One region of the Alteriqipengyuania triglochinis genome, then DNA from elsewhere that is predicted to be linked to it. Evidence: riboswitches for the same ligand, from Rfam matches in the RefSeq annotation. Region 1 holds a riboswitch; the other holds the start of a gene.
What was found. A riboswitch is a leader RNA that binds a small molecule or an ion and turns the genes downstream of it on or off. The one in region 1 is predicted to bind cobalamin.
Positions count from the first base shown of each region.

Region 2: it holds a riboswitch for cobalamin, as region 1 does, so the genes downstream of both, ACYQ0L_RS10545 (TonB-dependent receptor plug domain-containing protein) here and ACYQ0L_RS12505 (hypothetical protein) in region 1, are expected to answer to the same signal.

Region 1 is NZ_BAAHNC010000003.1:483,071-497,801, reverse strand. Features, by position in the region: gene ACYQ0L_RS12530 (adenosylcobinamide-GDP ribazoletransferase) at 1-638, opposite strand, end outside; gene ACYQ0L_RS12525 (histidine phosphatase family protein) at 635-1,210, opposite strand; gene cobT (nicotinate-nucleotide--dimethylbenzimidazole phosphoribosyltransferase) at 1,207-2,223, opposite strand; gene ACYQ0L_RS12515 (DUF1636 domain-containing protein) at 2,220-2,630, opposite strand; gene ACYQ0L_RS12510 (TonB-dependent receptor plug domain-containing protein) at 2,627-4,546, opposite strand; cobalamin riboswitch at 4,719-4,910, opposite strand; cobalamin riboswitch at 4,982-5,193, shown strand; gene ACYQ0L_RS12505 (hypothetical protein) at 5,400-6,005, shown strand; gene cobO (cob(I)yrinic acid a,c-diamide adenosyltransferase) at 6,002-6,616, shown strand; gene ACYQ0L_RS12495 (cobyrinic acid a,c-diamide synthase CobB) at 6,613-7,947, shown strand; gene ACYQ0L_RS12490 (AraC family transcriptional regulator) at 7,921-8,679, opposite strand; gene ACYQ0L_RS12485 (alpha/beta hydrolase) at 8,844-9,797, shown strand; gene ACYQ0L_RS12480 (FMN-binding negative transcriptional regulator) at 9,799-10,389, shown strand; gene ACYQ0L_RS12475 (histone deacetylase family protein) at 10,389-11,399, shown strand; gene ACYQ0L_RS12470 (TonB-dependent receptor) at 11,396-13,600, opposite strand; gene ACYQ0L_RS12465 (S9 family peptidase) at 13,857-14,731, shown strand, end outside.
Region 2 is NZ_BAAHNC010000003.1:71,525-86,255, forward strand. Features, by position in the region: gene ACYQ0L_RS10530 (putative bifunctional diguanylate cyclase/phosphodiesterase) at 1-1,107, opposite strand, end outside; gene ACYQ0L_RS10535 (hypothetical protein) at 1,231-1,545, opposite strand; gene ACYQ0L_RS10540 (cell wall hydrolase) at 1,690-2,793, opposite strand; cobalamin riboswitch at 2,980-3,189, shown strand; gene ACYQ0L_RS10545 (TonB-dependent receptor plug domain-containing protein) at 3,289-5,232, shown strand; gene ACYQ0L_RS10550 (ABC transporter substrate-binding protein) at 5,229-6,053, shown strand; gene ACYQ0L_RS10555 (FecCD family ABC transporter permease) at 6,050-7,015, shown strand; gene ACYQ0L_RS10560 (ABC transporter ATP-binding protein) at 7,012-7,785, shown strand; gene ACYQ0L_RS10565 (serine hydrolase domain-containing protein) at 7,851-8,984, opposite strand; gene ACYQ0L_RS10570 (M3 family metallopeptidase) at 9,133-11,331, opposite strand; gene ACYQ0L_RS10575 (hypothetical protein) at 11,492-12,181, opposite strand; gene ACYQ0L_RS10580 (lysozyme) at 12,165-12,941, opposite strand; gene thpR (RNA 2',3'-cyclic phosphodiesterase) at 13,226-13,756, opposite strand; gene ACYQ0L_RS10590 (SDR family oxidoreductase) at 13,789-14,391, opposite strand; gene ACYQ0L_RS10595 (LysR family transcriptional regulator) at 14,459-14,731, opposite strand, start outside.

The DNA.
Region 1 (14,731 bases):
GATATGCCGCCAAGCCGAGAGCGGACCCAGAGCGCCCACAGCCCGATGGCCGGAGCCACAACCAGCAAGGCGGGCGCAGGCCAGCACAGGATCGCAGCGACGATCATCCAGCCTGCCAGATGGTACCAGCGCAGCGCGGCAGCGAATTGCGTCCCCATGCCCTCATGCAGCGGCGGCAGGGATTTGGCCCAGAGAAGTGGCCCCATGCGGGCGATGCAGCACATCGCGGGCAACACCCACAGCGCGCCGCCCTTCGACAGCGCCGAAAGCAGCGCAAGCTTGGCGCATAGCTGCAAGCCGATGGCGACCACGCCGAAGCTGCCGATATGCGGATCGGCCAGGATCTCCGAGATCCGACTGGGGTCCTTGTGCGCCCCGCCCGATGCGTCCGCCACATCGCCCAGGCCATCGAGATGCAGCGCACCGGTGATGGCTGCCCAGGCGATCACCCCCGCCGCGCCCGCGACCAAGGGATCGACGAATCCTCCCGCCCAGACCGCACCCCAGACAACCATTCCCACGATCACGCCGGTCAGCGGAAACCAGCGCATCGCCCCCGCCATGTCGCGCATATCGGCGGCGACGGCGGGGAGAGGCACGCGGGTCATGAACTGGATTGCCAGGATGAGCGACTTCATATGCGCAGCCCGACGATCTGACCGCTTGGCGGTTCGCTCCCCACGCCGCGCCAGACACGGATCGAGAGCAACGCCCCGTAAGGCAGGTCGAACGCCCAGACGGCGCGGTGGTCCAGCCCCGTAAGGATCGAGACAGCGGCACGCATCGCCCCCGCGTGCGAGACCACTATGGCGGGTCGATCAATGTCGGCAATGGCATCGCGGACCCTGCCGAGAAGCTCGCCCCACCGCTCGCCGCCCGGCGGCGGGTGCGCATCGGGATCGGACCAGAAACCCTTGAGCTGCTGCGGGTCCAGCGCGGCGGATGGCTTGCCGTCCCATGCGCCGAAGTCCAGCTCTCTCCAGCGCGGATCGATCCGCAGCGAAAGCGCGCAGGCATCGGCAATCTCGCGCGCTGCGTCGCTCGCGCGGCTGAGATCGGACGAGACAAGTAGCTTCGCACCCAGCCCCTCCGCATGCCCCACAAGCGCCCGATGCGCGCCGGGGGCAGCCGGTTCGTCATGATGCCCCAGCATCAGGCCGGTGCGCTGCGGTGGCCCGTGACGCAGCAAGTGGAGCTCGAACGGCTTCATGTCGCCCCTGCCACCGCCGCCTCTGCGAAGGTCGCCATTCGATCATGCGCCGCAAGCGCGGAGCGGACGATCTGCACCGCGACCGCCGCGCCCGATCCTTCGCCGAGCCGCATGTCGAGCGCCAGCAGCGGATCGAGCCCGAGCGCATCGAGCAGGCGACCATGCGCATCCTCGGCGGAACGGTGCGCGGCGAGGCAGTGATCGACGATCGCCGGCGCCTCTCGCGCAAGCGGCGCAATGGCCGCGCAACCAATGAAACCATCGAGCATCACCGGAATGCGCCTGTGCCGCGCGGCGAGCACCGCGCCCGCCATCGCGGCAATCTCGCGCCCGCCGAGCCGGCGAAGCGTTTCGAAAGCACTGGTGCAGGCTGCGCCATGCAATTCCAGCGCATCGTCCACGACCGCGCACTTGCGTCCCAGTGCTTCGTGATCGACGCCGGTGCCCCTGCCGACCCATGCCGCACCGTCGCCGCCCAGTGCTGCGGCACACAGCGCTGCGGCGGGAGTGGTATTGCCGATGCCCATCTCGCCGGGAACGAACAGTTCGCATCCCTCGGGAACGGAGGCAGCACCGCGGTTCAGCGCGTCGAGGCATTCCGCCTCGGTCATCGCGGGTGCCCGCGAAATATCGGCGGTCGGCGTGTCGAGGTCGAGCGCGAGGACCGCAAGGCTGGCCCCGCAGGCGTAAGTCAGCGCGTTGATCGCTGCACCGCCATGCTCGAAGTTCGCGACCATCTGCGCAGTCACCTCTGGCGGAAAGGCGCTGACCCCTTGCGCCGCACATCCGTGATTGCCTGCGAAGACGACCGCATCGATCCGCCCCAACTGTGGTCGGGCCGTTCCCTGCCAGCCCGCCATGAAGACCGCGATCTCCTCCAGCCTGCCCAGTGAACCCGCCGGTTTGGTCAGCTCCGCCTGCCGCGCGCTCGCGGCGGCGCGCGCATCGGCATCCGGCTTGGGAAGCGTGGCGAGCGCGTGCGCGAATGCGGCTGGACCGGCGAAGGCAATCATGTCGCGATCATGCCCTCGGGCGGGACGCGCACGATGAAGTGGCCTTTCACGCCTGCAGGCCAATTCGCATAGGCGACCTTGCCATGCTCGCTTTCAGCGTGATGGGCAGCGTATTCCAGGATCGCCTCGGCGCTGTCGCGATCGGGCGTAAAGTCGCCCAGGACATAGCCGATCTTGCCCGGCCCCCGCACGTGCACGGTGCAGTGCCGCTGGCACGCGAACAGGCACGGCATCTCCTCGATCGCGATAGCGCCGTATTGCTCGCTCGCGCCCTGCGCCTCGCGCAGTGCCTGCGCCAGGCGCGCGCCGCCGCGCTGCCCGTCATCGTCTTCGCGACGATCGGCGGACAGGCGGCAGGTGCTGCACACGACGATCGATGCGCCGCTGCTGGCAGGCGCCAGCGTCACAGCCGCGCCCTCAGGCCGATATGCACGCTGCGGCCGAGCGTGCCGTATCCCTTGGCGGTGACATAGTCGGTATCGAACAGGTTCTCGACCCGGCCGTAGAGCACCAGCGATCCGCTTACCTGCCATTCACCGCGCAGGTCGGTGAGCAGATAATCGTCCAGCACGTCGCCCCCTGCCCGATCGGTGCTTTCACCGGCATAGCGCAGCGCGACGCTGAGCGAATGGCCCGCCGCTGCCTGATAGCCGATCGTACCATTGGCCAGGTAATGTGGCACGCGCGGCAATTGGTCGCCGAAGGTGGAACCCTCGGTGCGATCCTCCGCTTCTACCCAGCTGAAATTGCCGCGCGCGAAGATCGCGCCGAACCGCGCATCGCCGGAGATTTCCACGCCGCGCGCATGGCTTTGGTCGACATTGTCGTAATAGCCGAAGCGCTCCATATCGCTGCCGGGAATGAAGCACTCTGCCGGGAGTGGGGACGCGGCAGGGCAATAGGCGAAATCGATCAGGTTATCGCTGTCGCGCTCGAAATAGACGGCCGAGAATGTCAGCCGGTCATCCAGCAGATCCTGCTCGACACCCGCTTCCCACCCCTTGGCATGTTCGGGCTTCAGGTCGGCGAAGCCATACTGGCTGAACAGTTGGTAGAGCGAAGGCGCCTTGAAGCCTTCGGAATAGTTCGCCCGCAACCGCGTGCCGCGATTCCCTGGCTCGAAGCTCGCGCCCGCGCTGAACACGGTGTTGTCGCCGAAGCGGGAGTGATCGTCGTAACGCACACCGCCGTCGAGGGTCAGCCCGGCGATCGGGGTGATGCGCGCCAGCGCATAGAGGCTGTTCGTTTCGGCCTGAGCGCTTGTCACGTCGACCGGCGCATCATTGTCGCGCGGGGAGGCGGTACGCATGCGCTGCTCTTCACGCTCCGCCCCGAAGGAGACCTGCACCATATCTGACAGGGTCAGATCGCCCTGATATTCGTAGCGACGCGTACGCCCCTGCGCGTCGAAGGTCTGATTGCGGACCGATCTTGCGGGATCGAAATTGTCGCGGTCTGTGCGGGTCTCGATGAAGGCGAGCCGATTGGTCAGCCGCCCGTCCAGCACGGTCGCATTGATTCCCGCGTAGGTCGCCCAGGTCTGCGTCACGCCATAGGCGCGCGTGTCGCCCGAAGAGCCGTCGAAATCGTTGCGGCCATGCGAGTAGTAGCCGCGCAGATCGGCCGATAATGCGGGTGCTAGCTTCGCGGTCAGCGTGCCGCTTGCCGATTGCCGGTCGAACCCGTCGCGCTCGGTACCGCCGGCCCGTGCAGAGATCCCGTCGGTGGTGAAGGTGCTGCCCGCGATGCGCCAGTCGAGCACCTTGCCGCTGCCGCCGACGCCCGCGCGCGCATTCAGCGTGTTGCGCGATCCGCCCTCGATCGAGACGCGGCCCTCCAGCGGGGCGGTGGGGCGGTTGGTCAGCACGTTCACCACGCCGCCGATGGCATTGCTGCCCCACAGGATCGACTGCGGCCCGCGCAGGATCTCTACCCGCTCGATATCGTCGGCGAACAGGTTGCCGAAGTCCGCGCCGCCATCGGTGGTGGAAGCATCGGCCAGCCGCATGCCGTCGACGACCAGGACGGTCTGGCCCGGATCGGCCCCGCGCACGCGCAGCGAGGTGGATGTGCCATAGCCGCCATTGCGCGTCAGGCTGATGCCGGGCGTACGCAGGAGCACATCGGACACCGCGATCGGCTGCTCCTGCTCGATCCGTTCGAGGTCGAGCACGGTTACCGACGACGACACGCGATCGATCTCGACCGGCGTCCTGAGCGCGGAGACGACGATGGTATCCTCTGCCTCCTCCGCCTGGGCGGCGGTGGAAAGCGGCAGGACGGCGGCGAGCGCCAAGATAGAAATACGATAGTTTTCGGGCATGAACATTCCCCACAAGTGACACGACGCTCCGCTTGGATCGTGTCAGGGGGAATGACGGGAACAGGCACCGCGAGGCGCACGCACCAGCCATCCCGTCCGGCACACGCCGCACGAGGCTATGGCTGTCGTTTCTCGAGGAAGACCCCGTTCGGCCGGCACACCCTGTCCGGACGAAGAACGACGGCGTCAGGCAGGTCTCCTGGCTCGCGGGTCGATGCCGGTCGGGCCGCCTTCTCGGGCCGCTTGCGCGCCCCAATGGCATGATGGCCGATGGCTCTCCGCTCACAGTTGCAGGGGCAGCCACGGTCTTGAACCGCGTTCCCTTTCAATCCCCTCTCGGGGAACCTGAAGCTTGGCACCCGGATATGGTGCGCCAGCGTGCGTGGCAAGCCCGTTTTGCGGCCGCGAGCTCTTGCCTGCGCCGCCGATCGGCCATATCAGGGAGGTGTAACGGGTGCCCGAAAGGGCTTAATCGGGAAGTCCGGCAGGCTGGTATAACCAGCCCAATCCGGCACTGCTCCCGCAACTGTAAGCCGGTGAGCGGACCGCCATCGCGCCATTGAACGGGCATCGTGCCCTTTCGAGAAGGCGGCGGTCTCCGCGTCGAACCGGCCAGTCAGGAAACCGGCCTGTTGCCGTCGTTCTTCGCCCGGGCGGGATGTACCGGTCGAAAGAGGGTCCGATCCCTTGGTGGACGACACCTGTGTGTGCGTTGGAGGGAGAGGGCCGTCATCCGGCACTCGCGATCATATGTGCGCGCCATGGCTGCTGGTCATGGTCTCCTGTCCCGTTGCCCCGGCCCTGTCGGCCGGACGCGCCGGGCAACGCATCGTTGTATCTTCGAGGGAGTCCAATGATGTCAGAACTATCCAGCCCAGCCCCGTCCGATCACGCGATCCGGCGGTTCGACATTCTCGTCTTCGCCGCGCTTGCTGTGGTCATGCTGGCGACCCGCCCGCACTCGCTGAGCGAGTTCGTGCACCTGCCCGAAACCAGCCTCGCCAGCTTCCTCGTCGCCGGGTTCTACATTCGCCCGCGCCTCGCCTTCCCCGCACTGTTCGCGCTCGCTTTCGCGATCGATCTTGCGGTGATCGGGATCGAGGGCGGGCAGAGCTTCTGCTTCACCATCGCCTACTGGATGCTGCTGCCCGCCTATGGCGTCATGTGGCTGGCGGGGCGTTTCGCCGCCGCCCGGCTCGAGGTGAAGCCTGCACACCTGCCCGCGCTCATCGCCATCGTCGCGGGCGCAGCGTTCGTTTCCAATGCCTTTTCCAGCGGCGGGTTCTACGCGCTCAGCGGGCATTTCCCCGATGCGAGCCTGGCCGGGTGGCTGCCGCGCCTCGAACGCTATTTCCCCGGCACGCTGATCGCCACGCTGAGCTGGACCGGCATCGCAGTGGTCGCGCATGTCGCGGCGCGCAGCCTGACCGGCCAGCGCGTACCGGACAGCAACCGGTGAGCGAGGCCGACAAGGAAGAGATAGACCGCCGCCACCGTGCCCGCACGGCGAAGCACAAAGAGGTGGTCGACAAACGCATTGCAGCCGCGCAGGAGGACAAGGGCCTGCTGCTGGTCCTGACCGGAAACGGCAAGGGCAAGTCTTCCTCCGCCTTCGGAATGGTCGCGCGCACGCTTGGCTATGGCCACAAGGCGGCGGTCTTCCAGTTCATCAAGGGCAAGGAGGAAGTGGGCGAGCGCGCCTATTTCGCGCGCGACCCCAACATGCGCTGGGAACGCTGCGGCGAAGGGTTCACGTGGGAAACGCAGAACCGCGACCGCGATATCGCCGCCGCCCGTGCAGGCTGGGAAAAGGCGAAGGAGGCGCTTGCCGATCCCTCGATCCACCTCGTCGTGCTGGACGAGCTGACCTATCTGGTCACCTATCGCTATCTCGCGCTCGAAGAGATCATGCCCGCGATCGAGGCGCGCCCGCCGATGCAGCATGTCGTCATCACCGGACGCGCGGCGCATGACGTGTTTCTGGAGGCTGCGGACACCGTCAGTTCGATCCGCGATGAGAAGCACGCCTTTCGCGCCGGGATCCGCGCGCAAAAGGGCATCGATCTTTGAGCGCCAGCGCAAGCTGCCCCGCCCTGCTCGTCGCCGCGCCCGCATCGGGCCAGGGTAAGACGACGGTCACCGCAGCGCTGGCGCGCCGCTATCGTGAGCGTGGCCTACGGGTTCGCGTGTTCAAATGCGGGCCGGATTTCCTCGACCCGATGATTCTCGAGCGGGCGAGCGGGCATCCGGTCCATTCGCTCGACCTGTTCATGGTGGGCGAGGATGATTGCCGCCGCCTGCTCTACGAGGCCGCATGCGAGGCGGATGTCATCCTGGTGGAAGGCGTGATGGGCCTGTTCGACGGCGATCCGTCCGCCGCCGACATCGCCGCGCGCTTCGGCCTGCCCGTGTTGGCGGTGATCGACGGTTCGGCCATGGCACAAAGCTTCGGCGCGATCGTGCACGGTCTTGCCACCTATCGCAGCGATATCGAGCTGTACGGGGCGATTGCCAATCGGGTGGGAAGCGCCCGCCATGCCACCATGCTGGAAGACAGCGTGCGCGCGCCCGTCCGGTGGCTGGGCGCGATCGAGCGCAGTGCGGATTTCGCCTTGCCCGAACGCCACCTCGGCCTGCTGATGGCAGAGGAAATCGCGGGGCTGGACGAACGGATTGCGACGTGCGCGCGAGGGCTGCCTGACGAGGTGGACCAGCTGCCGCCGCCGGTCACCTTCAGCCCCGCTGCGGATTACGCCGCGCTTCAGGCGCACCTTGATGGACGACGCATCGCGATCGCGCGCGATGCCTGCTTCGCCTTCATCTATCCCGACAATCTGGCCGTGCTTCGCGAACTGGGCGCGGACCTCGCTTTCTTCTCCCCGCTTGGCGGAGACCCCCTGCCCGATTGCGACGCATTATGGCTGCCCGGCGGCTATCCCGAACTCCATGCCGAAGCGCTGGCGAACAATCGCGCGTTTATGGATGCGCTGCGGGCCCATCACGAACAGGACAAGCCGATTCTGGCCGAATGCGGCGGCATGATGGTCTGTGCGCAGGAGCTGGAGACGATCGACGGGCAGGCCCACCCCATGGCGGGGCTCCTCCCCGGTCGCACGATCATGCAATCACGGCTCGGCGGTCTCGGCCTGCAGGAGTGCCCGTGGCCCGGCGGCACGCTGCGCGGGCACGGCTTTCACTATTCGCGGATCGAGACCGATCTCGCGCCCTTCGCCCAGACCCGCAATCCCAACGGCGGACGCAGTGAGGCGCTGTTCGTGCGCGGATCGCTGCGGGCGAGCTATGTCCATTCCTACTTCAGGTCGGGCGGCGCGGCGGCCTCCGCACTCTTCAGGCAGACTGCCGCCGGAGCCCCCTCACGGCTCGAGATATTGGCGGGGTGACTGGCCGAAGGTGCGGCGGAACATGGCGCTGAAACCGCTCGCGCTTTCGTACCCCACTTCGTACGCCGCGCGGGTGATCGACATGCCTTCGCTCAACAGGGAAAGCGCTTCCATCAGGCGGACCTGTTGGCGCCACACCGCCAGCCCCATCCCGGTTTCCGCCTTGAAAGAGCGGGTGAAGGTCCTGCGCCCCATGCCGATTTCGCTCGCCCACTCGTCGATATCGCGGTTGCAGGATGGGTCCTTGAGAAGCGCCTCGCAGACCTTCAGCAGGCGCGGATCGCGCGGCATGGTCACCTGATAAGGTGCATCCGGCATCCGCTCGATCTCTTCCAGCAGCAGTGCGATTATTCGCCCGGCGCGACCGGTGTCGGCTGCCTGCGGATCGAGCCGCGCCGTCTCAAGGATCAGCGCTTTCAGAAAATCGGAGACCTCGAAGGCCCGGCAATCGTGCCCGCGGGCGTTGAGTTCGGGCTTGAGATACAGCGTGCGCAGCGAAACCGGCCCGCGGCAATAAACCTCGTGATCGGTGTGCGCCGGGATCCACACCGCGCGCTGCGGGGGGATGACATAGCTGATATCGGGCGTGCGCACCGACATCACCCCGGCAGAGGCGTACAGCACCTGGATATGATCGTGGTGGTGGAGCGGATCGAGATATCCTGCCGGATATTCGTCGACCAGAACGACGACCGGCTGGTTTCTCGCGAGAATGTCGAAGCTGTGCTGCATTGGACCTTCGCTATTCCGGGCGGACTGAACGGCACCGGCAGATATATTGCAAGTGCGAGACAGGGCTTGGCCTGATCGTGCGCGTCATTGACCCGTCCGGAGTAGAGATGACGCCGCGCTCCCCCTAGCCGATACCGGAAGGTCGAAGGATAAAGGATTGGTCTATGGGCAAGTTCGAACCGGGCAGCGCTCAAGTCGATCCGGACATCGCCACGTTCGTTGCCAGGGTGGCCAAGGCCTATGCCGAACATAGCGCACCCGGGACAGCCGATCCGGATGACCGCCGCGCGATTGCCGAGCGCGTGCGCGAAGAGTGGCGCAGCGGCGGCCCGGCCATGGCGGAAACGCGGACATGGACCCGGCGGGGCCTGCGCACGCGCCTGCACCGCCCCGTCGAAGGGGAGGACCTGCCGGCCTTCTTCTATATCCATGGCGGCGGGTGGACGATCTTCAGCATCGACACGCACGACCGGCTGATGCGCGAGTATGCGGCGCGCGCGGGGATCGCGGTGATCGGCATCGATTACAGCCTCGCCCCCGAACATCGCTACCCTGTCGCCCTCGACGAAGTCGTCGAAGCGCTCGACTGGCTGGAGTGCGAGGGCGAGCAGATCGGCATCGATCCACGGCGCATCGCCATTGGCGGAGACTCCGCAGGGGCCAACCTTTCGGTCGCGGCATGCCTGCGGCGGCGCGATGCGGGGCGCCGGAAGCTTGCCGGCATGGTGCTCAACTACGGCGCCTTCGACCCCCGCCACCGGGACAGCTACGACATCTTCTCCGGCCCGCAATACACCCTCGAAGCCGAGGAGATGGATGCATTCTGGCGCGGCTACGTCACCAGCGAGGACGAACTCGACGATCCGCTCGTCGCGCCGATCCGAGCCGAGCTGCGCGGTCTTCCGCCCGCGTTCGTGGGCATTGCCGAGTGTGACATCCTGGCCGACAGCAACGTTGCCTTCGCCGACAAGCTGGAGTCCGCAGGCGTGCCGGTGGAGCGTGCGATCTATCGCGGGGCCACACACAGTTTCCTCGAAGCGGTGGCGATCGCCCCGCTCGCCAATCGGGCGCTTGCACAGCAGTCGCAATGGCTGGCCGAACGGCTCGGGATGTCCTGACATGGCGGGGCAAGAGCCGGACATGGCGGACCGCATCGCGCGCCTCGTCAGCGAATATCCGCTCGCCTGGGTGGTCTCGCGCGCGTTCAACGCCAGCCCCCTGCCCCTGCTGGCCGAGCGCAACTCGAAGGGCGAGATCAGCGCATTGTTCGGCCACTGCGCACGCGGCAATCCGCTCTACGAGGATTTCAAGCTCGATGCCTCTGGGCTGGTCCTGTTCAACGGGCCAGAAGGCTACATCTCGCCCCGCCATATCAGCGAAACCGACTGGGGCCCGACCTGGAACTATGCCGTTCTGCGCTTCAAGGTCGAAATCGAATTCCGGCCCGAAGAGACGCGCGCTTCGGTGGAACGTCTGCTCGATCATCTTGAAGGCCGCGAGCCCGGCCGCTGGACGACGGCGGAACTGGGCGCGCGCTATGAGGGCATGCTCGACCGGATCATCGCCTTTCGTGCACATGTGTGCGATTGGACGCCCGTCTTCAAACTGGGACAGGACGAGAAAGCGGATGTCTTTGCGCAGATCGTCGCCAATCATCCGGACCGGCAATTGACGAACTGGATGCGCGAAATGGTGGAAGGAATGGCATGATCAAGGCAGTCTTCGATGAGCGGCAGCTGGCGCACGCGCCGGTGCGCGAGCTTCATAACGGGGACTGGACCGACTATGCCGAAGTTCCTGGCCGGGCGCGCGACATCGCCGCCCTGCTGGAATGCCGCCCCCCGCGCGATCACGGCCTCGAGCCTATTCTGGCGGTGCATGACGAGGCCTACGTATCCCTCCTGAAGCGTGCCTTTGCCGAATGGCAGGCCGCGGGACGTGATGGCGACGCGATCGGATATACCTTCCCGGTGGTCCGGCGCCGCGATCTTGCGCTCGACCGGATCGACGCGCAGCTCGGCCGCTACAGCTACGATGCGGGCACCCCGATCGCGCAGGGCACGTGGGACGCGGCCTACTGGTCGGCCCAAACCGCGCTGTCCGCCTTGCAGGACATGACCGATGCGGGAGAACGCAGTGCCTTCGCGCTGTGCCGCCCGCCCGGCCATCATGCGGGGCCGGACTACATGGGCGGCTATTGCTACCTCAACAACGCGGCCATCGCGGCCCGGCAGGCGAGTTCGCTTGGCCTCGGGCCGGTCGCGGTGCTGGATGTCGACTACCACCACGGCAACGGCACGCAGGACATCTTCTGGCAGGACGGATCGGTCTTCTTCGCCTCGATCCACGCCGATCCGGCGACCGACTACCCGTTCTACTGGGGCCATGCGGACGAGTGCGGCGAAGGCGAAGGCGAAGGGAGCACGCTCAACCTGCCCCTGCCGCGCGGCACCGGTTGGGCCACGTATCGCGATGCGCTTTCGCAGGCGAGCGAGGCGATCGCAAACTGGGGCGCGAAGTTCCTCGTCGTGTCCTTCGGGGCGGACACCTTCGAAGGCGATCCGATTTCAGCCTTCAAGCTTTCGTCGGCGGATTTTCCCGCACTGGGCAGGCAGATCGCGGCCATCGGATTGCCGACGCTGGTGGTGATGGAAGGCGGCTACGCAGTCGACGACCTGGGTCGCAACGTAACCGCCTTCCTCGATGGCCTGAGGTCCTAGAAGAGGTCGTACCGCAGGCTCGCCCCAATCGTGCGGGGCCGCGTGACCGATCCTGCGAAGCCGAAAGGTGCGTTCAGGATCGCGTATTCGTCGAACAGGTTTTTCACGAACACGCCCAGCTCGAGCCCTTCGGTCACCGCGATGTCGGCATTGATGTCGACCAGGTGATAATCGCCCTTCGTCGTCGGATCGCCGAAAGCGACAGGCGCTTCCGAGAGGTAGCGATGCGCAATGCCCAGCCGCGGCTTCATCGGTGAGTCTGGCAGGCGGAAATCGAGCCGGTTCGAAATGGTCCAGTCCGCTGCACCCGGCAAGGTACTGCCAGCTGCATAACCGCCACCGGGTACATCGGTCGAAGGCAGCAGTTCGGACAGCCGGGCATCGCTGTAGCTGACATTGCTCGACAGTGAGAAGAACCGTGCCGGCGTCATGCTCAGTGAGAATTCGACCCCGTCGATCTCGGCCCCGCCGCCATTGGTCGTGTAGGCTTCGTAGGTGACGGGCACGAACAGGCGCGCCTGAATATCGTCCCAGTCGATGTGATAGGCCGTCGCTTCGAGCGAGAGCAGACCGGGCACCGGCTGGTAACGCACGCCAATTTCGTAGTTCTGCGTCGAGTCGCTCTCGAAATTGAGCGGCGTGTCCGCAGCAGCCGAATAGACGTTGATGCCACCGATGCGGAAGCCCTTGGAATACAGGGCGTAGATCATGAAGTTGTCGTTGGGCTGGTAGCTGAGCGAGGCCTTGGGAACGAACCCGCTCTCGGTCTGCTCGCCCGGCTGGTAGTCGAACGGGTCGACCAGATTGGCGTTGGGCAGGAACTGCAGCCGCGGTTCGGAACGGTATTCGAACAGGCGGCCACCCAGCGTCAGGGTGAGCACGTCGGCTAGCGTATAGGATGCCTCGCCGAACAGCGCGATCTCACGGACATCGCTGCTGCTGACCGTGCGCTGCACGAAGTCGCCCGGCGCGATCTCGCTGGCGGGCCGTCCGCCGAATTCACCGGGATTGGCGTCGATATAATCGCCGATGCCCTCGATATAGACGCGATCGGTGCTGTCACCCTCCAGCTTGGTGAAGTTGCCGCCGATCAGCCATGTCAGCGGCCCCGGCTCGGACGAAGTCAGCCGCGCCTCGGCGTAGTAGGTCTCGGACTCGCCCGCCGAGCCGGACAGCTGCGCGGTATCGGTGCGCGGATCGATCCCGACGAAGATCGAATCGTCGAAGGCAAGGTCGTTCTCCTTGCGGGTATAGCTGCCGATGCCGGTCAGCGTCGCAAAGCCGAGCTCCTGCTCGATCCGCAGGCTGTGGAGCTGGAAACTGGTGTTCTGGTATTCGGGCACATTGGTGCGGCGCTCGAACGGGCCGAAGTCGTCGCGGAATTCCACATAGGTCTGATCGTCGAGCTCGTACTCCTGGTACATGCTCATCGCCGAGACCGTTGTCATCGCGCTTGGCGTCCACACGATCGAACCGCGCAGGCCACGCACGCGCAGGTCATTGCTGCCATCGACGCCGGTGCCCGTATTGTCGAGATAGCCCGCATCGTAGCGCTGGAGCGCGACGACGCGAACCGCCAGCTTGTCCTCCACGATGGGCACGTTGACCATGCCCTTGATCGCGGAATTCGCCTCGCCTGCGTTACGAGTGGAGGAGACAACCCCCTCGAACCCGGCGTCGAAACCGCCGGTATCCGCCTCGTTCGGGACGTAATTGATCGCGCCGCCGAGCGAGGACGAGCCGAACAGCGTGCCCTGCGGGCCGCGCAACACTTCGACCTGGGCAAGATCAAACGTGTCGACATCGGGAATGACGATCGGGAAGCCCGGCTCCACGAGCGGGATCTGATTGAGGTAGTAGCCGGTCGTGGCCTGATTGGCCTCGTGATAGGTGGTCGAAGCAACGCCGCGGATCACGACTTCGGAGACGCCGGGCTGGTAGTCGTTGAAGACCACCCCGGGCACGCGGGTGATATAGTCGGACAGGCTTTGCGCGTTGAGTTCGTCAAGTTCCTCCGCAGTAACCGCCGTGATGGAGGCGGCCACGTCTTCGATTCGCTCGGCGCGTTTGGTCGCCGTGACGACGATCGTCCTTCCCTCTGCCACCTCGGTCTCGTTCGCCTGCTGAGCCAACGCCGGTTGCGAGAGCGCCAGAAGCGAAACGCCTCCGGCGAGAGCGATCGAGAATTTCCCGGATTTCATGCTGTGCCTCCCTCTGAGTACGCCGTGATGCTATCAGCAGGCTCTGTGGCCCGAAGTTGAGGGTGGGTCAGATTGTTGCTCGATTGGGCCATAGCACGCAGCATTCCTTCATCTGTAACCTGAAAACCGCAGTTTGCGTCGCTTGTGGCCCGATCTGTGCGATGACCGGCCCGGATCAGCGCGCCTTCCCACGAAGCCCGAGCCTAGGATCGCTTCGATGACGAATTTTTCACCATCCCGTATGACGAGGCGCAGCATGCTCCTCGGCACCGCTGCCGCCGCTTTCATGACTACCGGCTGCGTCGGCCCTGCCATGCGCTCCGGCCGATCCTCAGTATCCGGCTGCTGGCCCAACGCGTCGCCGCCCGCCGCACCGCGTATGGATCACTGGATCGAACAGCTCGGAAGGCGCCGCAACGATCCCTATTCGTGGATGAAGTTCATCCCCGAAGAAGGCGTGCGTTCGCTCGAAAACCTGCCGCCAAGGCTCGCTGGCCATCTCCAGCAGGAAGCGGACTACGCACACGCGATGCTGCACCCGCTCGAGCCACGGCGCGATGCATTCGTTTCGGCCATGCTCGCACGTTCCGGCAATGCGCAATCCGATCCGCCGCTGATGCGCGAGGAGTGGCTCTATTACAGCTACGTTCCGCAAGGCGCGGCGCGCCCGGTCCATGTTCGGCGCAGGCCCGGCGGGGCCGAGCAGGTTCTGATCGACGAGGCCGTGCGGGCACAGGGCCATGCCTATTACCGGGCGACCGATTTCCAGCCGAGCCCCGACCACCGCTATTACGCCTGGGCCGAAGACGTGGTCGGCAACGACCGCCACCGTATCTGCATCCTCGATACGCAGAACGGGTCGGTCCGCGTGCTCGTGCCGGGGGACGCCTATGGCTATGGCGGTCTCACCTTCGCGCCGGAATCGGACAACCTTTTCTGGATCTGGCGCGATGCGCGCAACCGCCCCACTCGCCTGTATCGCAGCCCGGTCGATGGCGGCGATGCCACGCTCGTCTATGAAGAGCGCGATCCCGCGATGTTCATGCAAGTCCACCGCACCGCAGCCGGCGGGTTCGTGGTGCTGGAAATATCCGGGCCCGACACCTCCGAGGTTCGCCTGATCGCGCGCGG
Region 2 (14,731 bases), 410 kb from region 1:
CTCGAGCTTGGCATGATACAGCGCAAGGTCGGCCGCCTGCATCAGCCGGTCGGCATCGGTCCCGTCGTCGGGCATCATCGCGATGCCCATCGAGCCGCTGATCTCGAGCCGTTCGGAATCGAGCCGGATCGGGCGCATGACCTGTTCGAGAATCCGCGTCGCCAGCGCTTCGCACTGTTCGCGGTGATGGACGTTGCAGAAGAACACGAACTCGTCGCCGCCGAAGCGCGCGATCCCCGCGCCTTCGGGCAGGCTGTCGCGCAGACGACGGGCGATCTCGGCAAGCAGCTGGTCGCCCAGCTGGTGGCCCATCAGGTCGTTGACCTCCTTGAACCGGTCGAGGTCGAGCCAGAACAGCGCCAGCGGCTGGTCCGGTTCGGTCTGCATCAGATGGGTCACGAGCAGCTCGTTGAGGCCGGCCCGGTTCTTCAGACCGGTAACGACGTCGCTATGGGCGAGCTGTTCCATCTTGCGCGCCAGCCGCTCGCTCGTCTCGGCAGCGATGATCGACCGGCTCAGCACGCGCTGCATGTTCACCGTCACGCTGGTGGTGGAGGGAATCACGAGCAGGATCGAGACGGCGAGCATCAGCATCGCGATCGATCCGTTCATCACGCAGGCGACGAGCACCGGTGAGAAGCTCAACATCATCTGGCACAGCGCGATCACTTGGCGACCGGCATTGCGTGAGGCGATCGCCATGCCGTAGCACAGTGCGCACGAAACCATCATGACGACGACTTCGACCGGCGCTTCGTAAAGGATCGTCATCGCGCCGAGCAGCCCGAACAGCAGGGCGTAGCTGAAGGCCCCGATTTCGAACACCAGTTCGAGCATGCGCGTCGACGCGGAAGGTGACGCAGCAAGCGCGTAGGACGACACGATACGCGCGATCGCCACCACGGTCAGCAGCGCGACCGAAACGATCACCGGCGTTTCCGGCACGTGGAATGCGGTGACGAATGCGGTCAGGATGCCGATCGCGGCACCGATGGCCAGGCTGAGGGGTTGGGTATAGAGAGTGCTGACGAGCGTGCGCCGGACGCGCTCGCTCATCTCGTCCCCGGTTAACAGGCGCTGCCACGTCTCGGTGGCGTCACGGATCACTCTCGACATCATCGCAACGACCGCACTACGCAATAACCGTCACAAAAGGCTTAACGCGCGCGTTACCACGCTCGTGCGCGCACATCCGGGCCATCGCAACGGGGATGCGGGGCAGATCCTGGGTCAGACAGGGTTTCCCCATGCGGAAGAAAGCGTTTCGGCGAGCCTGCGGTCGAGCGCGCGGCAGATATTCGCCCAGAAAACGAAGTTTTCCTCGTCCCCGGCGTCGAACGCTTTCGTGGCCCGCGCATGCGCGTCATGCGCCGCATTCATGTGATGGCGCGCGAAATGCCCCAGCGCTGCGCGCATCTCCGCTTCGTCCTGCGCCGGGCGTCCGGGCAGCACGTTGTCGTTGGCGGGTTCCGGAATGCGCACGGGGATAGAACCGCCCTGCGACAGGCGATAGCTGGGGCGGTTGGGGGCAAGGCCGCGGGGCATCGGTAAGGATCCTGCGATTGGGAGATGGATCGATCCTTGCATCAATAGAGGCCGGGCATGAATCTTTCGCGCAGAAGCACGGTTACGGCAAATTAACCACGCTCTGCCGGGCTGGCGCGGCCGCCGGGCCGCTGCCGATGCGGCTCAGTTTGGTTGCGCGATCCACCGCCCGCTATTGGCGTATTCGGGGCGGACGCTGCCCGGGCCTTCGGTCGGCACGGGATTGTCCTGCCGCGAAGTCTGCGCCCGGGCGCCCGCGCTGCCGGACGGCGCGGGGGATGCGCCGACGGAGGGCGAAGCCGCCGGGACAGATGTCGCTTCCGCGCCGTCATATTGCCGCGCCACGGCGATTGGATCGGGCGCGGGCTCGCTGACCGCGGCAGCGCGGGCAGGCACGGGCACCGGCTCGCCCCCGCGGTAGACGTCGCTGAACGCATCGGGGCGGCTGGCATTGCCCGGCCAGCGATAGAAGCGGTGCGCGCCGATCGTGCCGATGTGCGCGAGGCTGGGGGCCCAGTACGGATTGACCCAGGTGGTGTGATAATGCGTAGCGAGGCCGACCGGTGCGTAGACCTGCCCCGACAGGGCGCGGCGCGCCACCGACAGCGCCCGGGCCCAGGACGTTGCCGAGGGCTTGCGGTCCAGCGAACCGTCGCAGGTAAAGGTGAACTGACAGCCGGTGCGCCGCTGCGATCCCTGATAGACGACCCCGCATACGGTCCTGGGATAGGCCGGATGCGCCACGCGGTTCAGGACCACCTGTGCGACCGCCCGCTGGCCACCTTCGCTCTCGCTCGCGGCTTCGTAATAGACCGCCTTGGCAAGGCAATCGAGCGCGCGGGCCTTGTCGATCCCCGTGCCGCGGCTGACGAAAGCGTGCGCCGCGGGACCCGCCGCCTCGATCGCGATCGCTGCATCGGGATCGCCGTTCCACGCTCCGATCGGGTTGATACCCTTGCCCCCGTCCACCGCCGCGTTGGCGGTGCCGGCGGCGGCGGGCGGATCGGCCAGAAAGTAGAACGCCGAGCCCGGAAAGCTCGCCCCGGCCTTCTCGAACGCCATCGGTTCCATCAGACTGTCCGCCACGATCTCGCTCGCTTCGGGGGCGATTTCGGGCAGCCGCCATTCCGCCTGCGCCGCCATGGCGGGCAGGGCCAGCGCGCCGCACAGCACCGCCACGCCGCGCCATGCCTTGCGGGCAGCGACGGGGCGGGGGGCGATCTGGGCTGGGCGGCGGGTCTGGCGCAAGCGAATCCTTGACGGAAGGTGGATGGAGCGGGGCAGGGCGCCACTAGGCGTTAAGCTTCGCAAGCGCGCCGTCTGCGTATGCACCGTATTGTAGCGGGACAGCCCGATGCGAAGCATGAACCGGCGTGGTTAACCCTGGATTGCGGTGTGCGACGAATTGTTGCGCCTGCATGACGAAGGGCCTAAGCGCGCGGCAGCATTGCAGGTGTGGGCGTGCCGCGAGGTTCGTCCACCTAAGAGGGAAGAGGGTGCAAACCCCTCGCTGCCCCCGCAACTGTAACCGGGGAGCGGTCCGCGCCCACAGCCACTGTTCCGACCACATGCGCCGGGATGGGAAGGCCAGCGGAACCGCTACGATCCGGGAGCCAGGAGACCTGCCCGCGATGCGTCGTTCGACTTCGGGCGGGGTGCACCGGGGAAGCGGAGGAAAGGCGCTGGCGATCATGGCCCGTGCCTTCCGTCATGAGCGACAGTAATGCTTGTGATGGAGTTTTGATGCGTACGATCTTGCTGCTTTCCGGTTCGGTTCTGGGCCTGGCGTCCCCTGCGTTTGCGCAGGAAGCGGACGGCGAAGCACCGCTGGTTCTGGCTTCCGACGCGGCCGAGATGCCCGAAGAATCGATCACCGTCACGGTGACCGGCAATCCGAGCGAGGTCGAGGATACCGGCCAGCCGGTGACCGTGATCGGGGCGCAGGAAATCGCCGATATCCAGGGGCCGGACTTCGCACGCGTCATCCAGCGCGTGCCCGGCGTCACCTTCAACCGCACCGGCGGCCTGGGCGCGACCACCGGCATCTCGGTGCGGGGCGCTGCGAACGACCAGCTCCTCGTCCTGATCGACGGGGTGCGCGTGGCGGACACCGCGTCGCCCGCCGGCGGCTTCGATTTCGGCACGCTGGGGGCGTCCAACCTCGCCAAGGTAGAGCTGCTGCGCGGCTCCAACTCCGTGGTGTGGGGCGCCGATGCGCTGGCCGGGGTGCTGGTCGCCTCGACCGTGGAGCGGACCGGACTGGCCGGATCGGTCGAAGCCGGATCGCGCGGCACGGTCGCCTCCAGCATCAAGGGCGGCATTGCGGGCGATATCGGCTTCATCGGCGGTTCGGCGAGCTACCTGACCACCGATGGCTTCTCGGCCGCAGCGAACGGCACCGAGGACGACGGCTTCCAGCAGCAGGCCTACAACCTGCGCGGCCGCGCCTATCTTTCGCGCACCGTCGAAGTGTTCGGCAACCTGCGCTATGCCAAGGGCGAGCTGGAGATCGACGGCTTTCCCGCACCCGCCTTCGCGCTGGGCGATACCGAGGAGATGCAGCAGACCGAGCAGCTCTCCGGCGCGGTCGGCGCCCTCTATGATGGCGGGCCGCTCTACCTGCGCGGGGCCTACAGCTTCTCCGACACGTCGCGCGACAACCTGCCGGGGCCCGGCGAGGATGCGACCTTCGAGAGCGAGGGGCGCTCCGACCGGGTCGAACTGCGCGGCGAGTGGCGTCCGATCGGCCCGCTGATCGTCAATTTCGGCGCGGAAAACCTGTGGTCCGATTACGAGAGCACCTCCTACGGCACGCCCAGCTCGGCCGATACCAGCATCTTTGGCGGCTATGTGCAGGCGGGGATCGAGTTCCGCGGCCTGTCGGGCCATGTCGGCGTGCGGCAGGACGAGCATGACGATTTCGGCGGCGCAACCAGCTTCGGCGGCGACCTGACCTACGAAATCGTGCCCAACCTGCGCCTGCGCGCCAGCGTGGGCGAAGGCTTCAAGGCGCCTTCGCTCTACCAGCTGTTTTCGGACTATGGGAACAAGGCGCTCCAGCCCGAAGAGAGCACGAGCTACGATCTCGGACTCGCCTACGGCACGCGGACCGCGCCGTTCTACGCCGGCGTCACCGCCTTCCAGCGTGACAGCGAAAACCTCATCGCCTTCATCAGCTGCCCAACACCGCTCACCGGCATCTGCACCGATCGCCCCTTCGGTACCTACGACAACGTGTCGCAGGCCCGCGCGCGGGGCGTGGAAGTCGAAGCGGGTGTTTCGCCGTTCGCCGGGCTCAGCCTGCGCGCCGCCTATGCCTATGTCGAGGCGGAAGACCGCAGCGAAGGCACGGCCAATTTCGGCAACGAACTGGCCCGCCGCCCGCGCCATGCGGGCACCGTCTCGGTCGACTGGGCGCTCGCGCCCGATACCGCGGGCGTGCCGGTAATCGGCGGCGACGTGCGCATCGTGGGAGATACGTTCGACAATGCGGCGAACACCACCCGCCTCGATGCCTATACCCTCGTCGACCTGCGCGTCTCGGTCCCGCTGGGGCTGATCGCGGGCGAGCGCCCGGTCGAGGTCTTCGGGCGGGTCGAGAACCTGTTCGACGAGGAGTATCAGACCGCCGACGGCTATAACCAGGCGCCCCGCGGGGTCTTCGCAGGGCTGCGCGTCGGCCTATGATCCGCAGCGCAGCCATCGCGATCGCGTGCGTGCTGGCGGGGTGTTCGACCCCGCCAGCCCCGCGCGATGGTGACGCGCTGCGCATCGTCAGCCTCAACCCGTGCACCGACGCGATCCTTGCGGAGATTGCGCCGGACAAGCTGGCGGCGGTGTCGCACTACAGCCATGATCCGTCCGCCACATCGATGCCGCTGGCGCAGGCCCGGCGCTGGCCCGCGACGGGTGGTTCGGTGGAGGAGATTCTCGCCGCCGACGCCACCATGGTCGTCGCCTCTACATATCTTGCGCCTTCCACCCGCCGCGCGCTGGACGAGCTGGGCATTCCGGTGGTGACCTTCGGCATTGCCAGCAGTGTCGATGAAAACCTCGCCCAGGTGCGCGATCTGGCCGATGCCGTGGGCGAGCCGGAGGCGGGCGATGCCCTCGTTGGGCGGATCGATGCCGCGCTGACCGCTGCGGCGCCGCCCTCGGATCGCGAAGGTCCTGCGACCATCCTGTGGCAGCCGGGCGGGATCGTGCCGGGCGATGGGGCGCTGGTGGTCGACCTGATGCACCGCGTCGGCCTGCGTCCGGCGAAGGCGACACGCGGGCTGGGGCAGGGCGACCGCCTGCCGCTGGAGGCCGTACTGCTCGACCCGCCCGATCTGCTGCTGCATGCGGGCCCTCGCGGCGATGAGGAATCGCGCACGCTCCACCATCCGGCCCTGCGCAAGCTGTCCACGCGCCGCGCCGAATTCGCGCCGCAGCTCTACTATTGTGGCGGGCCGAGCCTGATCCGCGCCGCGCAGCGGCTGGCGCACATCCGGGACGGCCGCGGATGAGCCGCGCCAGCCTGATCCTGCTGGGTGCGCTGCTGGTCGCGATTCCGCTGTCGCTCCTCGCCGGCAAGGCATGGATCTTCGGGCTCGACGATGCGCGCGCCACCCTGATCGTAGCGGAACTGCGCCTGCCGCGCGCGCTGCTGGCGGTCACGGTCGGCGCGGGGCTGGGCGCGTCGGGCGCGGCGATGCAGGGCTATCTGCGCAATCCGCTCGCCGATCCCGGACTGTTCGGCATCGCCCCCGGCGCGGCGCTGGGCGCGGTGCTGAGCTTCTCGCTCGGCTACGCGGCGAACGGCTGGCTTCTCCCGCTGCTCGCGCTGGCGGGTGCGGGCGCGGCGATGGCGCTGCTCGCGCTCATGGCCGGACGCGGCGGCGGGATCGCGCTGTTCACGCTCGCCGGGCTGATGATCGCGAGCCTCGCGGGCGCGCTCACCAGCCTCGTCATCAGCCTTGCCCCCAATCCGTGGGCGCTGAGCGAGATCGTCACCTGGCTGATGGGCGCGCTGACCGATCGCAGCTGGAACGATGTTGCGCTCGCCGCGCCGCTGACGCTGGCAGGGATCGTGGTGCTGGTGCGCGCTGCGCCCGCACTCGACGCGCTTACGCTGGGCGAGGATGCAGCGCGTTCGATGGGCGTGAACATGGAGAACCTGCTGTTCCTGCTGGTGATCGGGGTGGCGCTGACGATCGGGAGCGGGGTCGCTGTCGCCGGGATCATAGGCTTCGTTGGGCTGATGGTGCCCCATCTGGTCCGCCCGATGACCGATCGCCGCCCGTCTTCGCTGATCGTGCCGAGCGCGCTGGCGGGCGCGCTGCTGGTGCTGGTCGCCGACGGTGTCCTGCGAATGCTGCCGCTGGTCAGCGAGTTGCGGCTGGGGATTGCGCTATCGCTGATCGGTGCGCCTTTCTTCCTCTGGCTGCTGCTACGCCTGCGTCGCGGTGGGGGGCTGGGCCTGACATGAGGCGGCACCGTGAAAAGATGATCGAGGCGTGCAACCTCGCGCTCGACCGGCGGCTGCGCGGAGTCTCCGCCCAGATTCTGGAAGGGCAGGTCATCGCGATCTGCGGGCCCAATGGCGCGGGCAAGTCGACCTTCCTGCGGCTGCTGGCCGGCGTGCTCAGGCCGAGCAACGGCGAGGCCCTGCTCGATGGCGGACGCATGCACGACATGCGCCCGCGCTCCCGCGCCCGCGCGGTCGGCTATCTGCCGCAGGAGCCGCAGATCGCGTGGGACCTGTCAGTCCGCAATCTCGTCGCGCTCGGCCGGCTGGCGCATCGCGATGCCCGCGCCGAGCCGGTCGAGAACGCCCTGGCGGCGCTGGGGTTGGAAGAATTTGCGGATCGCCCGGTCTCGACGCTGTCGGGCGGTGAGCGGGCTCGCGCGCTGCTCGCACGGGTGCTGGCGGGCGAACCGCGCTTCATCCTTGCGGACGAGCCGTTCGCCTCGCTCGACCTGGCCTATCAGACCTCGCTGGTCCGCCACCTGCGGCAACAGGCGGCAGCGGGGCGCGGCGTGGTGGTGGTGGTCCACGATCTCTCGCTTGCCCACAACCTTGCCGACCGGGTGATGCTGCTGAAGGATGGCGCGCTTTACGCCGACGGGCCGCCGCCAGAGGCGCTTTGCCCCGCCAACCTGCGCGAAGTCTTCGGGATTCGCGCGCGCTGGCTGGGCGAGCCGGGGGCCCGCGTGCTTTCGCTGGCTCCCGAGGACACGCCGGGTTTCGTCATCTGAGTATCCGGTAGCGGCGCGGGCTGCTGAGCTGCCCAACCCGCGCCGCCGGAGTTTGCAAACAGCGCCTAGCGCTGACTTTTCTCGAAATCGGCTTCGGCCTGCACCAGCGTGGTGAGCGGGCCGTCGTCGATCATCAGGCGCAGCACCTCGGCGATCGCCTGGCGGCCGTTCGCACCGCTGGTGAAGATGACAAGGCCGAAGCGCTCCTGCGGGTCGAACAAGGCGATCGTGCGTACGCCCTGATCTTTTCCGCTGTGGAGAAGAAAGCGATGTTCTCCGCTGTCGTAGACCATCCAGCCCAGCCCGTGGCCGCTGGCCTGCGGGCATTTGTCGCGCGGGATGATGCCTTCGGGGCAGGCCTTCGCGGTCTGATCGTCGTAGATCGTGCCGCGCGCCGCCACCAGCTCCGGCGTCAGCCCGTCGCCGCGCATCGCGGCGGCGACGAAGCGGGTGTAATCGCCGATGGTGGTGTGCACATCGTCGGCCGCGTTGCCCTGCGGGCTGTTTTCGGGCTCGTGCAGATCACCGTCTTCGTCGCGCACCATCGCGACGCGTCCTTCCCACGAGGGATCGGGAGTGAAGAAGGTATCGCTCATCCCCGCGGGGCCGAACAGTGCCTGCTCCGCGAGAAGGTCGAGCCGGGTTTGCGTCGCCATCATCGCATAGCGTGCGGCCATGACGTAGTTTTCGCCCGAATAGTGGGCTTTCGTGCCGGGCTCCCAGTCCAGCCGCAGCTTGCCGCCTTCCATCCGGTGGCGCCAGTTGCCGGGCACGCCTGTGCGATGCGACAAGGCGTGGCGTAGCGTGATTTTCTGCGCTCGCGGCTCGTCGGTTAGATCGCGATCGACGAATTGCGTTGCCAGCGGCGTATCGAGATCGAGCGTGCCCGCCGCCGCCAGCCGCAGGATCGTCTCCGCAACGATCGGCTTGGTCAGCGATGCGATGTTGTAGAGCGAATCCTCATCCGCGGGATGGCCCGGTGCCCGTTCGCCATAGACGGCGGTCCAGGCCACTTCGCCGTCCTCGATCCAGCCGACCGCCATGCTCGGCACATCGGTCCGGGCCAGCAGTTCGGGAGCTGCCTCGTCCAGCGCCATGCGTTGCGCGCCCGCCGCCGATTGCGTGGCGACAGGTGGCTGGGTGTCGGCGCACCCGGCGAGCGCCAAGGCGGCAACCGCCGCGGTCAGATGAAACTTCACGAAAATCCCTCCTGCTGTGTCGGTGACGTAATACAGCAAGCAGGGTGCGCGTCAAACCGCGCCCATGACGTTCGTCGAACGAAAAAGGCCGGGTGCAGAGACCCGGCCTTTCCGTTCCTATCGGGATCTTGCGATCCTGGCGGTTTGCCTATTCCGCGATCGGGGCGTCGCCATCGACCGTCTTGGCCGGGAGCTTGCCGTCGGACGCGGCACCGGCGGTCTGCGCGGGCGTACCGGCCTCGTCCTCCGCCAGGCCCAGCGCGATCAGCATGTATTTCACGTCCGGATCGCGATCGGCAAAGTTGCGGTACATTTTCCCGTAATCCATCGTGCCGCCCTTGCTGAGCACGGTTTCACGGTAGTGATCGCCGTTCTCGCGCGTCAGGCCGCCGTTCTGGAGGAACCAGGCGCGGCTGTCTCGGTCGAGCATCTGCGTCCACAGGTAGCTGTAGTAACCCGCCGAGTAGCCGGAGGGGCCGGAGAAGATGTGGTTGAAGTACGTCGTGCGGTAGCGCGGCGGCACCAGGTCGACTTCGAGGCCGAGCTCACGCAGCGAGCTGTCTTCGTAAGCCGAGACCTTGGCCGGGGTGTCGATCATTTCGGCTTCGTCGGCCGAGAGCGCGTGCCACTTCATGTCGAGCAGCGCGGCTTCGAGCACTTCGCCGAAATCATAGCCCTGGTTGAACTTGGACGAGGCTTCGATCTTGTCGACCAGCTCGGTCGGGATCGTCTCGCCCGTCTGGTAGTGCTTGGCATAGTTCTGCAGCACTTCGGGGTACGTCGCCCACATCTCGTTGACCTGGCTCGGGTACTCGACGAAGTCGCGCGCCGTCGCGGTGCCTGACAGGCTCGGATACTTCTGGTTGGCGAAGAAGCCGTGCAGCGCGTGGCCGAATTCGTGGAACGCGGTGTTCACCCAGTCGAAACTGACCAGCTGCGGCTCGCCCGCCGGGGCCTTCGGGATGTTGAGCACGTTGTAGATGACGGGCTGTTCGTCCCACAGGAACGACTGGTCGACGAAGTTGCTCATCCATGCACCGCCGCGCTTGGAGGCGCGCTGGAACGGATCGAAGTAGAACAGGCCCATGTCCGAACCGTCGCGATCCTTGACCGTGTAGACCCACACATCGGGGTGGTAGACGGGCAGGTCGTCACGCTTCTCGAAAGAGATGCCGTACAGCTTGTTGGCGGCGTAGAACACGCCGTCTTCCAGCACCTTGTCGAGCTGGAAATACTGCATGACCTCGTCTTCATCGACCTGGTAGCGTTCCGCCTTGATCATGTTGGCGTAGCGATACCAGTCCCACGGTTTCACTTCGAAATCGCCGCCTTCTTCGGCGATCTTCTCGGTCAGCAGGTCACCTTCGCGGCGCTGCGTTTCCGCGAGGGCGGGGACCATCTGGCCCATGAAGTCGAGCGCGGCCTGCGGGCTTTCGACCATGCGATCATACATGGTGTAGCTGGCCCAGTCGGGCTCGCCGAACAGCGCCGCCTTTTCGGCCCGCAGCGCAACGATCTTGGCGACGAGGTCGCGCGTGTCGATGTCGGTCGTGCCGTCGGCGCGGTGGAAGCTCGCCATGAACAGCTTCTCGCGCGCGGCGCGGTTTTCCATGGTCGGCAGCAGCGGCTGCTGCGTGGTGTTCTGCAACGCGATCGCGAACTTGCCGGGCTGGCCTTCTTCCTCGGCCAACTTGGCGGCGGAGGTGATGTCGCTTTCGGACAGGCCTGCCAGTTCCTCGCGGCTGTCGAAGAACACCGGCTGGTCGGCCATCGAATTGCGCGCTTCCTGCGCGAACTCGGTGGTCACGGTCGAAAGCTCGGTGTTGATTTCCTTCACCCGCTCACGCTCGGCATCGGTCAGCTCTGCGCCCGCATGGACCATGCTCTTGTACGTTTCCTCGAGCAGCTTGGAATCTTCCGGCAGCATGCTCATCGCGGCGCGGTTGTCGTACACCGCCTTGACCCGCGCGAAGAGTTCGGGGTTCAGCGTGATGCTGTCCGAATGCGCGGAAAGCTTCGGGCTGATTTCGGTATTGATCTCGTCCAGCCGGTCGTTGGTGTTGGTCCCCGTCAGATGGAAGAAGACCGCCGACACGCGGCCCAGCAGACGGCCCGATTTTTCGAGCGCGACGATCGTGTTGGAAAAGGTGGGCGGCTCGGGATTGTCGATGATCCGCTGGATTTCATGCTTCTGGACCGCCATCGCCTTCTCGAAAGCGGGCATGTAGTCGTCTTCCGAAATCGCATCGAAATCGGGCGCCTTGAACGGCAGCGTGCTCTCGAGCTCGAAGTAGTTTACGCCTTCGAGATGGTCTTGCGTGGTAACGTCGGTGTTATCCTGGGCCATGGCCGCTCCGTGAAATCCGCCGGCCAGGGCAAGGCTCGCGGCGGTGGCTAGAAGGATGCGCATAGGGCGTGTTCTCCGGTGTTGCTTCAGATCAGAAATCTGCGTCGGCTCATGGCCTAGCAGCGGCCACTTGAACAGTGGCTGGTAGGATGTTCAGGTTCTATTCGGTCGATTTGGCCGGGGCCTCGGTTCCCCCGCCCGCCTGCGCCTTTTCGCGGACGGCGGAGGCCGCTTCGCCCAGCGCCTGCTTGTTGACCGTGACGATGCGCGGGCGTCCGCCGTCGCGATCGACCACCAGCCAGACCGAGCCCAGTTTCACGAACGCGCCCTGTTCCGGCACGACGGTGAGCGCGTCGAGATCCACCTCGCGCAGCAGCGCCAGCACATCGTCGTCGAACACTTCGGCAAAGGTCGCGTCGATATCTTCCGGCGCGGTCAGCTGCTTCCGGTTACCCTGGGCATCGATGTAAAGCAGCGGGAGGCCGGTCTGGTCGAGGATCGCCGCCTTGTCGCGGGCCCTCGCCGCGGCGCGGATCGAGGCGAACGCCCTGTCGAACTGGCTCGCGGTGGTGCCGGTCGCGCAGGAAATCGCCCCGCCATCGGCGCTATCGTTGGCGAGGTCGAAGCGCTCGTCGCGCGTGTCCTGTTCCTGCCACACCAGCAGCAGGCAATTGTCCTGCCCCTGCGCGGGGCGGGCCCGTTCGGGAGCGCTCGCACCGGTATCGGTCGCGACGCGGGTATCGGGAGGTGTCTCGCGGTTGGCGGCCTCGGTCGCCGGGGAGCAGGCGCCAAGCGCGAAGGTGCCCAGCAGGCTGGCAGTGAGCCTGACGGTCCTAGCCGGGACGGACATCCGCATAATTCGCCTCGAGAAAGATCTGTTCGCGTCGGTTCGACCGGTGGACCAGTCCGCCCGCGACCTGTCCGTCGGCGAAACGATAATCGAGTTCCTGGGCAATGCCGTCATAATCCGCTTTGGCGATCGCCCGGTTCAGGGCCGGGCTGTTGCGTTCAGATAGGGTGCCTTGGCCGACGTTGTAGGCGAGGTCGACCAGGGCATCGAATTCGTGCTGGTACAGCTTCAGGTCGCCGACCACGTTGGCCACCGCCTGCTCCGCCTTCTCCAGGTCCGCTCTCAGGAAGGCCATCGCCTGCTCGCGGGAAATCCTGTCGCCCACCTTCAGATTGTCTTCCGGCAGTACCAGGTGCCCGATCCCCACGGTGGGGTAGCCCGCGACATCGCGATAGACGGTCAGCCTCATGCCCTCTTCCTGCGCCAGCGCGCGATGCATCTTTTCACTGGTGGTGAGCAGGGCGGCATTCATGCGGGTGAAGTTGGGGTTGGTCTTGAGATTGGTCTCGTAAGACCAGCTCTGGACATCGCTGTCCGTGTTCTCGGGGTTGTGAGCGCCCAGCGTGCCTGCGGCGACCGAGACCGCGGCGAGCGCGATCGGTGTTCGCCGCATCAGCCGCCGGTGCAGGCGACGGCGCTTGCCGGGACGCTTTTCCGCACGCTCTTCGCGCATGCGGGCGCGGTTCTCGCGCTGGCGGCGCGCGATCGAGGGGCCGGAATGGGCACGGGGCTGGGCTGGGGAAAGGGCAGGACTGCTCATAGCAAGCGTGCACGACGGTTGCCGTCCTGCCCGTTACCTGCCTGTGCTGTCGTCGCCATGGGGGCGGTCATCCCTGTTTCTCCTGTTGCATCGCTCGCCTTTGCGAGTCGTATGATGCGGGCGACGAGGTGCGCATCTAGGGGGAAGGGGGTGCGCGCCATCGTCGCCTACACCCTTACAATGGATGGGCCCGATGAAAGGTCCGCAACTCGTCCTTGCTTGTTAACGCTTCGTAGTATCCTGATTGGAAACAGGGATTTACGGACTTTTCCCTCTGGGGCGCGTCACAGAGGAAATTCGACGATCGGGTCGTACTGCGCGCCGCCCGCGTCCAGCGTGCTTTCATAGAGATGGAAGCTCCCCACCGGCCATGGCGGCAGGGCGAGCCGTCCGTGCGACGCCAGCCAGCCCCCGATCGGCCCGGTCGAGGCGTTCATCCGCGCGATGGTGACATGCGGCACGAACTTGCGCGTTTCGGGCGCGAGTCCCGCGCTGCGGCATGCGCGTTCGACGCGGCGCTGGAGGATATTGAGCGGCTCGCTCGGCTCGGCCCCGATCCACAGGGCGGTGGCGCGGCCCTTGCGTTCGAAGGTGCCGACACCGCGCAGCTGCAGGGTAAAGGGGGAGAGCCGGATGCGGGCCAGTTCGCTCGCAAGGTCTTCCGCCTGCCGCGCGTCGACTTCGCCGACGAAGCGCAGAGTGAGGTGCAACTGCTCCTCGGACTGCCACCGCGCTCCCTCGACACCCTCCATGGTGTCGATCAGCGGATCGCGGATGGCTTGCGGAGGGCGCAGGGCGATGAACAGGCGGTGCATCGCAGCTCCTGTCCGCCACCCCGCGCGCTGCGTCAAATCCCGGCGGATTCCATCGGCACGACGCGGTTTTCCAGCGCATCGTCGTCGACTGCGCGCACCAGCACCGCGGCAAGGTCGCCGCGCGCGGTGGTGCCGTCGCCCTCGACATCGTCGCCCAGGCGGATGTCGCGCTTGCCGTCGTCGTGGGTCAGCGCGCCGGGGCGGATGATCGCGTAGGGCACGCCCGAGGCGATCAGGTGATCGTCAGCCGCCTTCTTGGCCTGCGCATAGTGGTAGAGGTCCGAGTCCGGATCGGGATCGTCCACGCCGCGCGCGCTCAGCATCACGAAGCGCTTCACGCCCGCCGCCTTGGCCCGGTCGACCAGCGCCTTGGCGCCGTCGCGGTCGACCTTGTCGGTCATGTCGGGTCCGGTCTTGCTGCCCGAACCTGCGGCGAAGATCACCGCGTCGATGCCTTCGCACACGTCTGCCGGAAGGTCGGTCAGGTCGCCCTTGCGGGTGGTGCATCCGGCGGGGAGGGTCGAGGTGTCGGAGCCGTCGCGCACCAGCGCGATGGGCGAGTGCCCCGCTTCGATGAGCTGGGGGACGAGGCGCTGGCCGGTGTGTCCGGTCGCGCCGGAGACGAGTACGTTCATGATATTATCCTTCGAATTTCGTTTCGAAGGATCAGCGGGTGGGCGCGGCAGTGGTTCCGACCGGCTTTCACTCGAGGGCCAAGGCCTGCCGTCGGCGCCAATGGTGCACATGATCGATGAGCGCACGCAGTCTCGTCGGCAGATGCCGCTTGCTGGGATAAAACAGGTAGAACCCGGGTAACGGGGGGCAGAAGGGTTCGAGCACGGGTTGCAGTTCGCCGGTCGCGATGAAGGGGGCGAAGGTGTCGGCCATGCCGATTGTCAGACCGGCGCCTGAACGCGCCATCTTGACCATCAGCGCCATGTCATTGGTCGTCATCTCCGGTGCGACGGAGACCGC